DNA from 3 places in the Shewanella sp. SM69 genome. Region 2 is predicted to be linked to each of the others. Evidence: predicted binding sites of a transcription regulator. Region 2 holds the regulator's gene; each other region holds the start of a gene.
The links. The regulator sigma-54, encoded in region 2, starts transcription at its own class of promoters, with help from an activator protein. The targets are predictions, from matches to a motif close to GTTGGCACGNNNNTNGNNT.
Positions count from the first base shown of each region.

Region 1: fliD (flagellar filament capping protein FliD) is a predicted target of sigma-54. The motif match lies at 1,691-1,709, and genes of this name have one in related genera.
Region 3: L5M37_RS03215 (DUF1328 family protein) is a predicted target of sigma-54. The motif match lies at 1,402-1,420, and genes of this name have one in related genera.

Region 1 is NZ_JAKKRV010000020.1:46,201-49,486, reverse strand. It holds gene L5M37_RS20695 (flagellin) at 1-387, shown strand, start outside; gene L5M37_RS20690 (flagellin) at 608-1,426, shown strand; gene fliD (flagellar filament capping protein FliD) at 1,730-3,076, shown strand; gene fliS (flagellar export chaperone FliS) at 3,090-3,286, shown strand, end outside.
Region 2 is NZ_JAKKRV010000008.1:49,251-52,536, forward strand. It holds gene lptC (LPS export ABC transporter periplasmic protein LptC) at 1-18, shown strand, start outside; gene lptA (lipopolysaccharide transport periplasmic protein LptA) at 5-559, shown strand; gene lptB (LPS export ABC transporter ATP-binding protein) at 556-1,287, shown strand; gene L5M37_RS12425 (RNA polymerase factor sigma-54) at 1,395-2,873, shown strand; gene hpf (ribosome hibernation promoting factor) at 2,902-3,189, shown strand; gene ptsN (PTS IIA-like nitrogen regulatory protein PtsN) at 3,192-3,286, shown strand, end outside.
Region 3 is NZ_JAKKRV010000001.1:709,861-713,146, forward strand. It holds gene pfaD (eicosapentaenoate synthase subunit PfaD) at 1-1,146, shown strand, start outside; gene L5M37_RS03215 (DUF1328 family protein) at 1,502-1,678, shown strand; gene L5M37_RS03220 (hypothetical protein) at 1,702-1,896, shown strand; gene L5M37_RS03225 (diacylglycerol kinase family protein) at 2,041-3,286, shown strand, end outside.

The sequences.
Region 1 (3,286 bases), on a different contig from region 2:
TTGGAGGCTGGTGTTACCTTCCAAATTGGTGCCGGAACGGGTGAAAAATTGGTTGTTACAACAACATCCATAGATGATGCAGCGCTGGCTGCTGGTGATTTAACTACTGGCGCGAATGCGGCAATTGCCCTTGTTGATACTTTTATCGCAGCAGTCGGTACAGAACGTTCTACACTAGGCGCCAACATTAACCGTCTTGGACATACTGCAGCTAACCTTGCCAGTGTGACTGAAAATACCAAAGCTGCCGCTGGACGTATTATGGATGCCGATTTCGCGGTTGAATCTGCCAATATGACCCGCAATCAATTATTAGTTCAAGCGGGTACAACGGTACTGTCTTCTGCTAACCAAAATACAGGTTTAGTGATGGGGCTACTGCGTTAATTACGCCGAATTGAGTTAGTTTTAAGTGCCAGTAAGCTTAGCTTGCTGGCATTTTTTATGGCGTTTTGTGGATGCCATTTAAGTCTGTTTTTATAGAGGTGATCCCATCTATTTTTAAATAAGTTTTAGTTTTGCGCTGTTGCTGTCGCCTTACTTAGTTATGGAGCTATACCGAGATTCAGGCATAGCCAAGATAACTGTTTTTTCTAGGAGAGCTGATATGTTAGGTGTTCACACTAATTACGCGTCAATTGTTGCACAAGGTGCTGTTAATAAAAGTAATAATCTATTAACTAATGCTATGGAGCGTTTGTCGACGGGTTTACGTATCAATAGCGCATCTGATGATGCAGCGGGTTTGCAAATTGCTAACCGCATGAGCGCTAACGTAAAGGGCATGGAAACGGCTTCACGCAATATTTCTGATGCGACCTCTATGCTGCAAACTGCTGATGGTGCGTTAGAAGAATTAACGACCATTGCTAACCGCCAGAAAGAATTGGCGACTCAAGCATCAAACGGCGTTAACTCTACAGCAGATTTAAAAGCGTTGGATGATGAGTTTAAGCAATTAAATGCAGAAATTACCCGTATTGTAGAAAATACAACCTATGCGGGTAATAACTTATTTAAAGATGCTACTGATGGTGTACTCGTCAAAGGTGTGACCTTTCAGATTGGCTCGGATGGAGCTGAGCAAATGTCTGTTACCTTAGGTGCTATTGATAAGACAGTTACTGGTGATTTGTTGACTTCTGCAGCCGCCAATACGGCTATCGGGGCTGTTGATACCTTCTTGGCTAAAGTGGGGACAGAACGTTCAACCTTAGGTGCCAACATTAACCGTCTTGGCCATACTGCGGCTAACCTTGCCAGCGTAACTGAAAATACTAAAGCCGCTGCCGGCCGTATTATGGATGCCGATTTCGCGGTTGAATCTGCCAATATGACACGTAATCAATTATTAGTTCAGGCGGGTACAACGGTACTGTCTTCAGCTAACCAGAACACGGGTTTAGTCATGGGTCTATTGCGTTAATGCTATTGGGCAAGTGATGTCATTGGTCACGGCTAAAATGCCAGTTAGTTGCGCTGACTGGCATTTTTATTTTAGCCACGGTTTATGTATTGGTCGGTAGTCGCTAAACCCGAGATTGAAACCTATAAGGTTCATGTTTTAGTGGGTAATTTTCGATAACACAAAGTGGAAGATGGTTTTCCTGTTTAAGTGTTCATGCGGAAGTATTTAGCTGTGTTTGGGCCAGTTAATTATTTAATTTTATTTAAAAACAGTAACTTGTTTTTTGGCATGCGTTTTGCTCTAGAACGAGTGGAGGTAGTCATGATTTCAGGTATGAATGCAGCACAATTTGCTCAGCAACTGATTGGCGCAGATCGCGCAGGTAAAGATACGCTTTACAAAGGCAAGCTAACTGCCAGCAAAACACAGTTAGATGCCTATACATTGCTCGAAAATAATATGAAGAAGATGGCCACTAAGCTGAGTGAAATGGGTGGCGATGCAGCTAAAGGCAAAATTGCTACGGTTACGGGCGAGAATGCGACCGCGACAGTTAAATCTGATGCGCCTAAGGGCAACTATGATTTGAGCGTGCATAAACTTGCGCAAGCGCATCAACTGACTAAAGCCTATTCCTCTGAAAGTGAATTGTTGCCAACGTCGGGCATTATCAGTATTCAAGTCGGTAGTGATCCGACTAAGCGCATGGAAATTGATTTGGCAACGGTTAATGGCGGTGCGGCTATTTCTGTGTCTCAGTTACGCGATGTGATCAATAAACAAGTGGGTAATCCTGGTGTACAAGCGTCATTAGTGCGCACAGGTAACCAAATCGAATTTATGCTGTCTTCAAAGGAATCGGGTGTCGCGAATCAAGTGAAGGTAGAGTTTAACGGTGCCGATTGGGGTATGACAGAACGTCGTGCAGCACAAGATGCGGAACTCACATTAAACGGTATCAGTATTACCAGCAGTAGTAACTATCTAGAAAATGTTGTTGATGGTGTCAGCCTCGAATTAGTCAAGGTGCATGCGGCTGGTGAAAGCAGCATGATTAAAGTCACAGACGATTTTGAAGCGAATAAGAAAGCGGTTAAGGATTTTGTCGATTCATTTAATTCTTTAATGACGCAAATTAATCAATTAACTCGTTCTATGGGCGTTAAAACCTCTGACTCTGGCTCTTCCGATAAAGATAAGGAAGACAAAAGCACTGCAGTGAGTGAAGCGCAAATTGGTGTGTTGAAGGGGGATACCTCTATTCGCCTTCTCCAGTCTAAATTACGTGATTCTGTATTTGCAACGGCTGCTAATGGCATGCGTTTGTCTGATATCGGGATTGAGATTGGACGAGACGGAAAACTAAAAATTGATGATGCTAAGCTGACCGATAGCTTTAAAAGTGATCCAGAAAAAGTACAAGCTATGTTTACTGGTCCTGACAGTTATATCAAAAGCATAGAAAAGACCCTAAAACCTTTTACACAGTTCAATGGCTATATCGATCAAAAGCAGGAAGCGCTAAATAAGCAGATTAAAAGTGTGAATGACAGTATGGCGCGCCATGATTATCAGATGAATCAAAAGTATCAGATTTATTTAACCCAGTTTACGGCAATGGAATCCACCATTAATCAGTTTAATTCCGCAAGTCAGTTGTTTTCATAGGAAGCAGTAAAAAATGTTAAATGAGTACGATCCATTTAATGCCTACAAGCAAACCGCTTTAGATGCACAAGTAGCGGCAGCAACAACCCATGACATGGTGCGTATGTTACTTGATGGTTTATTGGAAGAACTAGAGCGGACCGCTGGCCATATGGAATACCAAAGGTTTGAGGCGAAAGGAATGAGTATCCATAAGTGCCTTAATATCGT
Region 2 (3,286 bases):
ACATATGAAGCAAAATAACGTATTACTTGCCAGCCTAATGCTAATTATGAGCATGAGTGCTTTCGCGAAAGTGGGCGACTTAAAGCAAGAAGTCAAAATTAAAGCTGTGAGCCAAACTGCGGATATCAAAAACAACCAGATCATCTTCTTTGGTCCAGTTGAAGTTACCCAAGGCTCAATAAAAATCCAAGCAAATGAACTGCGTGCATTTTCCGCTGAAGGTGAAAATAGCAAAACTTTGGTCGCCACAGGCAACCCTGCTACGTATAGCCAAATATTAGACGATGGTCGCCCAGCATCGGCAAGCGCGAAAGAAATTCGTTACGATATGGCAAGCCGCACCTTAACACTGAAAGGTATGGCGTCATTAGATCAAGCAGGTAGCCAAGTTACAGGCAATTTAATCCGCTATAACATGATTCAACAGAAATTGATGGCCGAGAGTACTGGCAGTGGTGACGATCGCGTGATCACTATTATTCAGCCTGAAAACTATCAAGATGATGCTAAATCAGACGCTCCGGCGGATAAACCTGTAAAAAAGCAGGACTCTAAATGACCCAAATCACCTTAAGAGCACAAAATCTGGCAAAAAGTTACAAGAGTCGCCAAGTGGTTAAAGACGTCAGTCTGACGGTAAAAACCGGTCAAGTCGTTGGCCTACTCGGTCCAAACGGTGCCGGTAAAACCACGACCTTTTACATGGTTGTCGGGCTAGTGAAGAGCGATAAGGGGCATATCTTTATCGACGATGATGATTTAACCGCAGATCCTATGCATCTGCGTGCCCGCAAAGGCATAGGTTACTTACCGCAGGAAGCCAGTATCTTTCGTAAGCTAACTGTTCATGACAACATCATGGCCGTACTGCAAACTCGTAAAGAACTTAAAAACGAAGAACGAGAAGAAGAACTAGAACATCTGCTCGAAGAGTTTCATATCACCCACATCCGTGACAGCCAAGGCATGTCATTGTCGGGTGGCGAACGTCGTCGCGTCGAAATTGCGCGGGCTTTAGCCGCTAATCCTAAGTTCATTTTGCTCGATGAACCGTTTGCCGGCGTCGATCCTATTTCGGTTATCGACATCAAGAAGATTATCGAACAACTCAAAAGTCGCGGCCTTGGCGTACTGATCACAGACCATAATGTCCGCGAGACATTAGATGTATGTGAACATGCTTATATTGTGAGTCACGGAAACCTGATTGCCGAAGGAACTCCAGCAGAGATCTTAGACAATCAGCAAGTTAGGGCTGTGTACTTAGGTGAACAATTCAGGCTATAGTTAATCGAGCGAAGCCAATGGAGGCAATTTATACCGCCATTGGGCTTCACTCAAGATAATAATAAGCGACCTCATCTAACAATAATAACGTAGGGATCAGCGGTAACATGAAAGCGTCACTCCAGCTCAAACTGGGTCAACAGTTAACCATGACGCCACAACTACAACAGGCTATACGTCTGTTGCAACTGTCGTCACTGGAACTGCAGCAAGAGATCCAGCAAGCATTAGATTCTAATCCCCTTCTCGAGCTGGAAGAGGAGCAATTCGACGCCACTAAAAACCCTGTAAACCAAACGCTATCCGATACGGATTTCAGTGAATCTAGCACTCTGCCACCAGAAAAAGACAGCTCCACCATAGACACGGCAGAGTCGCTAACCAAAGAATCCATGCCCGATGAGCTCCCCATGGACACCACATGGGATGAAGTGTTTACCGCCTCCCCAAACTCAGGCCCCGGCGGCAGTCGTGAAGACGATATGCCCTTCCAAGGCGAGACCAGTGAAGGTTTGTACGAACACTTAGAATGGCAAAAAAACCTCACGCCGTTTTCTGAAACCGATTTAGCCATTGCCACCGCCATTATTGATGCCATCGACGATCAGGGCTATCTCACCCAAAGCACTGAAGAAATTCTCGAAGCCATGGGCAATCCTGAAGTTGAGCTTGACGAAGTCGAAGCCGTACTCAAGCGTATTCAGCATTTTGATCCCATAGGCGTTGCCGCCCGCGATTTAAGTGAATGCCTGTTGATCCAACTGTCGCATTTCGCCGCTGATACTCCCAACCTAGAAAACGCCCGTATGCTGATCAAAGATCATTTAGATCTGATCGCCGCCCGAGACTTTAGGTTATTGATGCGTAAGACTAAATTAAAAGAGGATGAATTAAGGGATGGTATAGCACTTATCCAAACTCTCAATCCTCGCCCAGGTTTGTTGATCACACCCAATAATGACGAATACGTTATCCCAGATGTGTCTGTGTCGAAGAAAAATGGCCGCTGGGTCGTTGAGCTTAATCCTGACTGCATGCCCAAAATCAATGTAAATCAACATTATGCTTCTATGGCACGCAGCACAAAAAACCAAGCCGATAGCCAATTTATTCGCGGCCATCTGCAAGAGGCTAAATGGTTTATTAAGAGTCTAGAAAGCCGTAACGACACTTTGCTTAAAGTTGCTAATTGCATAGTGCAATATCAGCAAGGTTTCTTTGAGTATGGTGAAGAAGCCATGAAGCCTATGGTGCTTAACGATATTGCTGAAGCGGTAGAAATGCATGAGTCCACCATCTCACGGGTCACAACTCAAAAATACATGCATACCCCTAAGGGACTTTTTGAACTAAAATACTTCTTCTCTAGCCACGTCGGTACTGACGATGGTGGTGAGTGCTCATCCACAGCAATCAGAGCCTTTATAAAAAAACTGGTGGCAGCGGAAAACCAGAAAAAACCATTAAGCGATAGTAAGATGGCACAACTTCTGGCAGAACAAGGGATCAACGTAGCCCGCAGAACCATTGCGAAGTACCGAGAGGCTATGCTTATTCCACCTTCTAATCAGCGTAAAAGTTTATAACCTACAGTGGATATCGGAGGACGTTTCTATGCAAATAAACCTAAGTGGACACCATGTCGAAATTACCGAATCGTTACGTGCATATGTAGAAGAAAAGTTTTCAAAACTTGAACGCCATTTCGAACAGATCAATAATGTGCACGTTGTGCTCAATGTTGAGAAAATGCAACAGATTGCTGAAGCGAGAATAAACCTCATAGGTGGTGAAGTTTTTGCAACTTCAGAGCATGCTGACATGTATGCCGCTATAGACGCCCTGATTGACAAGCTTGACCGTCAGGTTATTAAACACAAAGAGAAGTTAACAAAACACTAATAATGGAACTTTGTACCATACTGCGGCCGGAGTGCACTACCTGCGCCACTCCGGGCAGCAAGAAAAAGGTACTGGAACTCATCAGCGACTTAGTCGC
Region 3 (3,286 bases), on a different contig from region 2:
GAGCCCGCATTAGAGCGCGGCAGCGTTGAGCTGTTTTTAAAACATAAAGTGCGCACGGTCGAAGCCTCGGCATTTTTAGGCTTAACGCCACAAATCGTCTATTACCGCGCGGCGGGTTTGAGCCGCGACGAACATGGCGAGATAGTCATTGGCAACAAAGTCATAGCCAAAATCAGCCGCACCGAAGTCGCGACTAAGTTTATGGAGCCAGCGCCAGCCAAAATCCTCCAGCAATTAGTGAGTGACGGCCTTATCAGCCAAGAACAAATGGTGATGGCATTACTCGTGCCAATGGCAGACGACATCACAGCCGAAGCCGACTCAGGCGGCCATACCGACAATCGCCCGCTAGTGACGCTATTGCCGACGATTTTGGCGCTTAAAGATGAAATCCAAACTAAGTATCAATACAAAACGCCTATCCGTGTGGGTGCTGGCGGCGGTGTCGGCACTCCCGATGCAGCATTAGCCACCTTCAACATGGGTGCGGCATTCATCGTCACAGGTTCTATCAACCAAGCTTGCGTCGAAGCGGGCGCGAGTGAACACACCCGTAAGTTACTCGCCACCACAGAAATGGCCGATGTGACTATGGCGCCTGCCGCCGATATGTTCGAAATGGGCGTGAAATTACAAGTGGTTAAGCGCGGTACTTTGTTCCCGATGCGCGCCAATAAGCTTTATGAGATCTACACCCGTTACGATTCGATTGATGCCATCCCTGCGGACGAGCGTAAAAAACTCGAAGAGCAAGTGTTCCGCTCATCACTCGATGACATTTGGGCTGGCACAGTAGCCCACTTTAACGAGCGCGATCCTAAGCAAATCGAGCGCGCACTGGATAACCCCAAACGTAAGATGGCACTGATTTTCCGCTGGTATTTGGGTCTGTCGAGCCGCTGGTCAAACACAGGTGAAGTTGGCCGCGAAATGGATTACCAAATCTGGGCAGGCCCAGCGCTCGGTGCATTTAATGCGTGGGCGAAAGGCAGTTATTTAGATGACTATAAGGCCCGTAATGCGGTGGATTTAGCCAAACATTTAATGGTGGGCGCAGCATATCAATCCCGCATTAACCTGCTGTTATCCCAAGGCGCGAGCATTCCAGTTAGCCTGCAACGCTGGAAACCATTAAATCGTTTTTAAACGTATTTAGCTCATATCATCTTGTATTATAAGATCATAATATCTTCAAGCCGACACAAACTCACAGTGTCGGCTTTTATTTGTCTTTACTTATGAACGACATCAGCTCACAGTCTTTGATTCAACGTATTAGGCTGAAACTCTTACCGAAGCTTAGGTAAAAATTGCCTACCCCTCTTTTAATTCACTCACACCATTTTAAATAAAATGATTTAAATTATATTTAAAATCAATTAACTACTTAAAATTTTTAAAGTTGGCATTAAGATCGCAATCAAGTAAGAGCCATTAGCCGTTACCTTACAAGTGACACAAACGGTCATGAGAAGGATTAATACAAGGGCAGGAGGTTATTATGCTAGGTTGGACATTAGTATTTCTAGTTGTTGCCGTGATTGCCGGGTTGTTAGGATTTGCTGGGATTGCTGGCGCAGCGGCGGGAATAGCGAAAATCATTTTCTTCATATTTATTGTGTTATTAGTGATTTCTCTGCTGATCAATGCCCTTAAGGGTAAATCACCGCGACTATAATTTTTTTAGAAAAGGAGATAGATATGAAACCATTTACCCTGATGACAAGTGCAGCATTCGCATTATTACTCGCCCTAGGTTTAACGGCCTGTAGTGATAACAAAGCCGAAGACGCGGGCGAAAAAATCGATGAAGTAATGACTGATACAGGTAACGCCATCGAAGATGCCTGTGAAGAAGTCAAAGAAGGTGTTAAAGCTAAAGATACTAAGTGCTAAACAAACCTGACTTTAGGGTGGCAATAGACTCGTCTACTGCCACCCTTTTGGTTTAGACTCGCTCATTTCTGCATCTCTCATCTCGACATCTATCCATTCAAGTGCAACGATTTTAACCAAGAACAATGGCATTGGAGGACTTGCATGCTAACGAAGATCCACATCAAATATTTGTACACTGCAGGTGCAGTATTGTTAGCCTATTTTGCAGTAACAGACACTTCTCCCCTGCTCACTTTCATTTGTGCATGGACAAGTCTGTCACTATTTTTAGTCGGTTCAGCCTATTGGTTTAATCTCGCCAGTATTTTTAGAAAACGCCAAGATGGCACTATCCCTTGGTATATTCGTTGGGGTTTTATTCCCTTTTTATTAGGCAGTCGACTCTATAACCACTGGGCCAGAAAATACGATTCAGTACCGCCCATGCAAAGGATTGATGAACATCTGTATCTCGGCTGTAGACTCTTTTCCGCAGATCTGGAAAAGATTAAAGCCAATAAGATCACTGCCATTCTGGATGTCACCGCTGAATTTGATGGCTTAGATTGGTCGCAATTTGAGGATCATATCGAGTATTTAAATATTCCCATCCTCGACCATAGCGTACCGACCAGCGCCCAACTCAATCAAGCCGTTAACTGGCTGCACCGCCAAGTGCGCGCCAATAAACAGGTACTCATCCACTGTGCTATGGGTCGTGGCCGCTCAGTGCTGGTACTCGCCGCTTATTTGGTTTGTAAAGATAAACAACAGCACTTCGCCGAAGTACTGCAGCAGATAAAGCAAATCCGCAAAACCGCTGGCTTAAACAAATGGCAATTACGCGCGCTCGATCGCATGCCCAGTCAAGGGAAAATTAACATCCACAAAGTGGCGTGGATTATCGCCAACCCAGTTTCTGGTGGCGGGAAATGGCAAGAATACAGCGAGCAAATCCAAGATGAACTCAAAGCCTATTTTGACCTGACTTTAAAACTCACAACAGCAGACGAAACCGCAAATGTCTTCGCCGAGCAAGCCCGTAATGCAGGCGCTGATATCATTATCGCCTGTGGTGGCGATGGTACAGTGACTGAAGTGGCCTCTCAAATCGTCGATACAGATATCGTCTTAGGCATCATTCCTCTTGGCACAACTAATGCCCTCAGCCATGCCCTCTTTGGTTTAGGCAGTAAGCTTATTCCTATCTCTCAGGCGCTGGATAATATTATTCAAGGGCATTGCCAAGCCATTGATACCGCGCGTTGTAATGAGGCGTTAGTGTTGTTGCTTGTGGGCATAGGGTTTGAGCAACAAATGATTGAATCCGCAAACCGTGAGCGTAAAAATGCTCTCGGCCAGTTTGCCTACCTCGATGGTTTATGGCGCGCCGTCAATGCCGATGTCA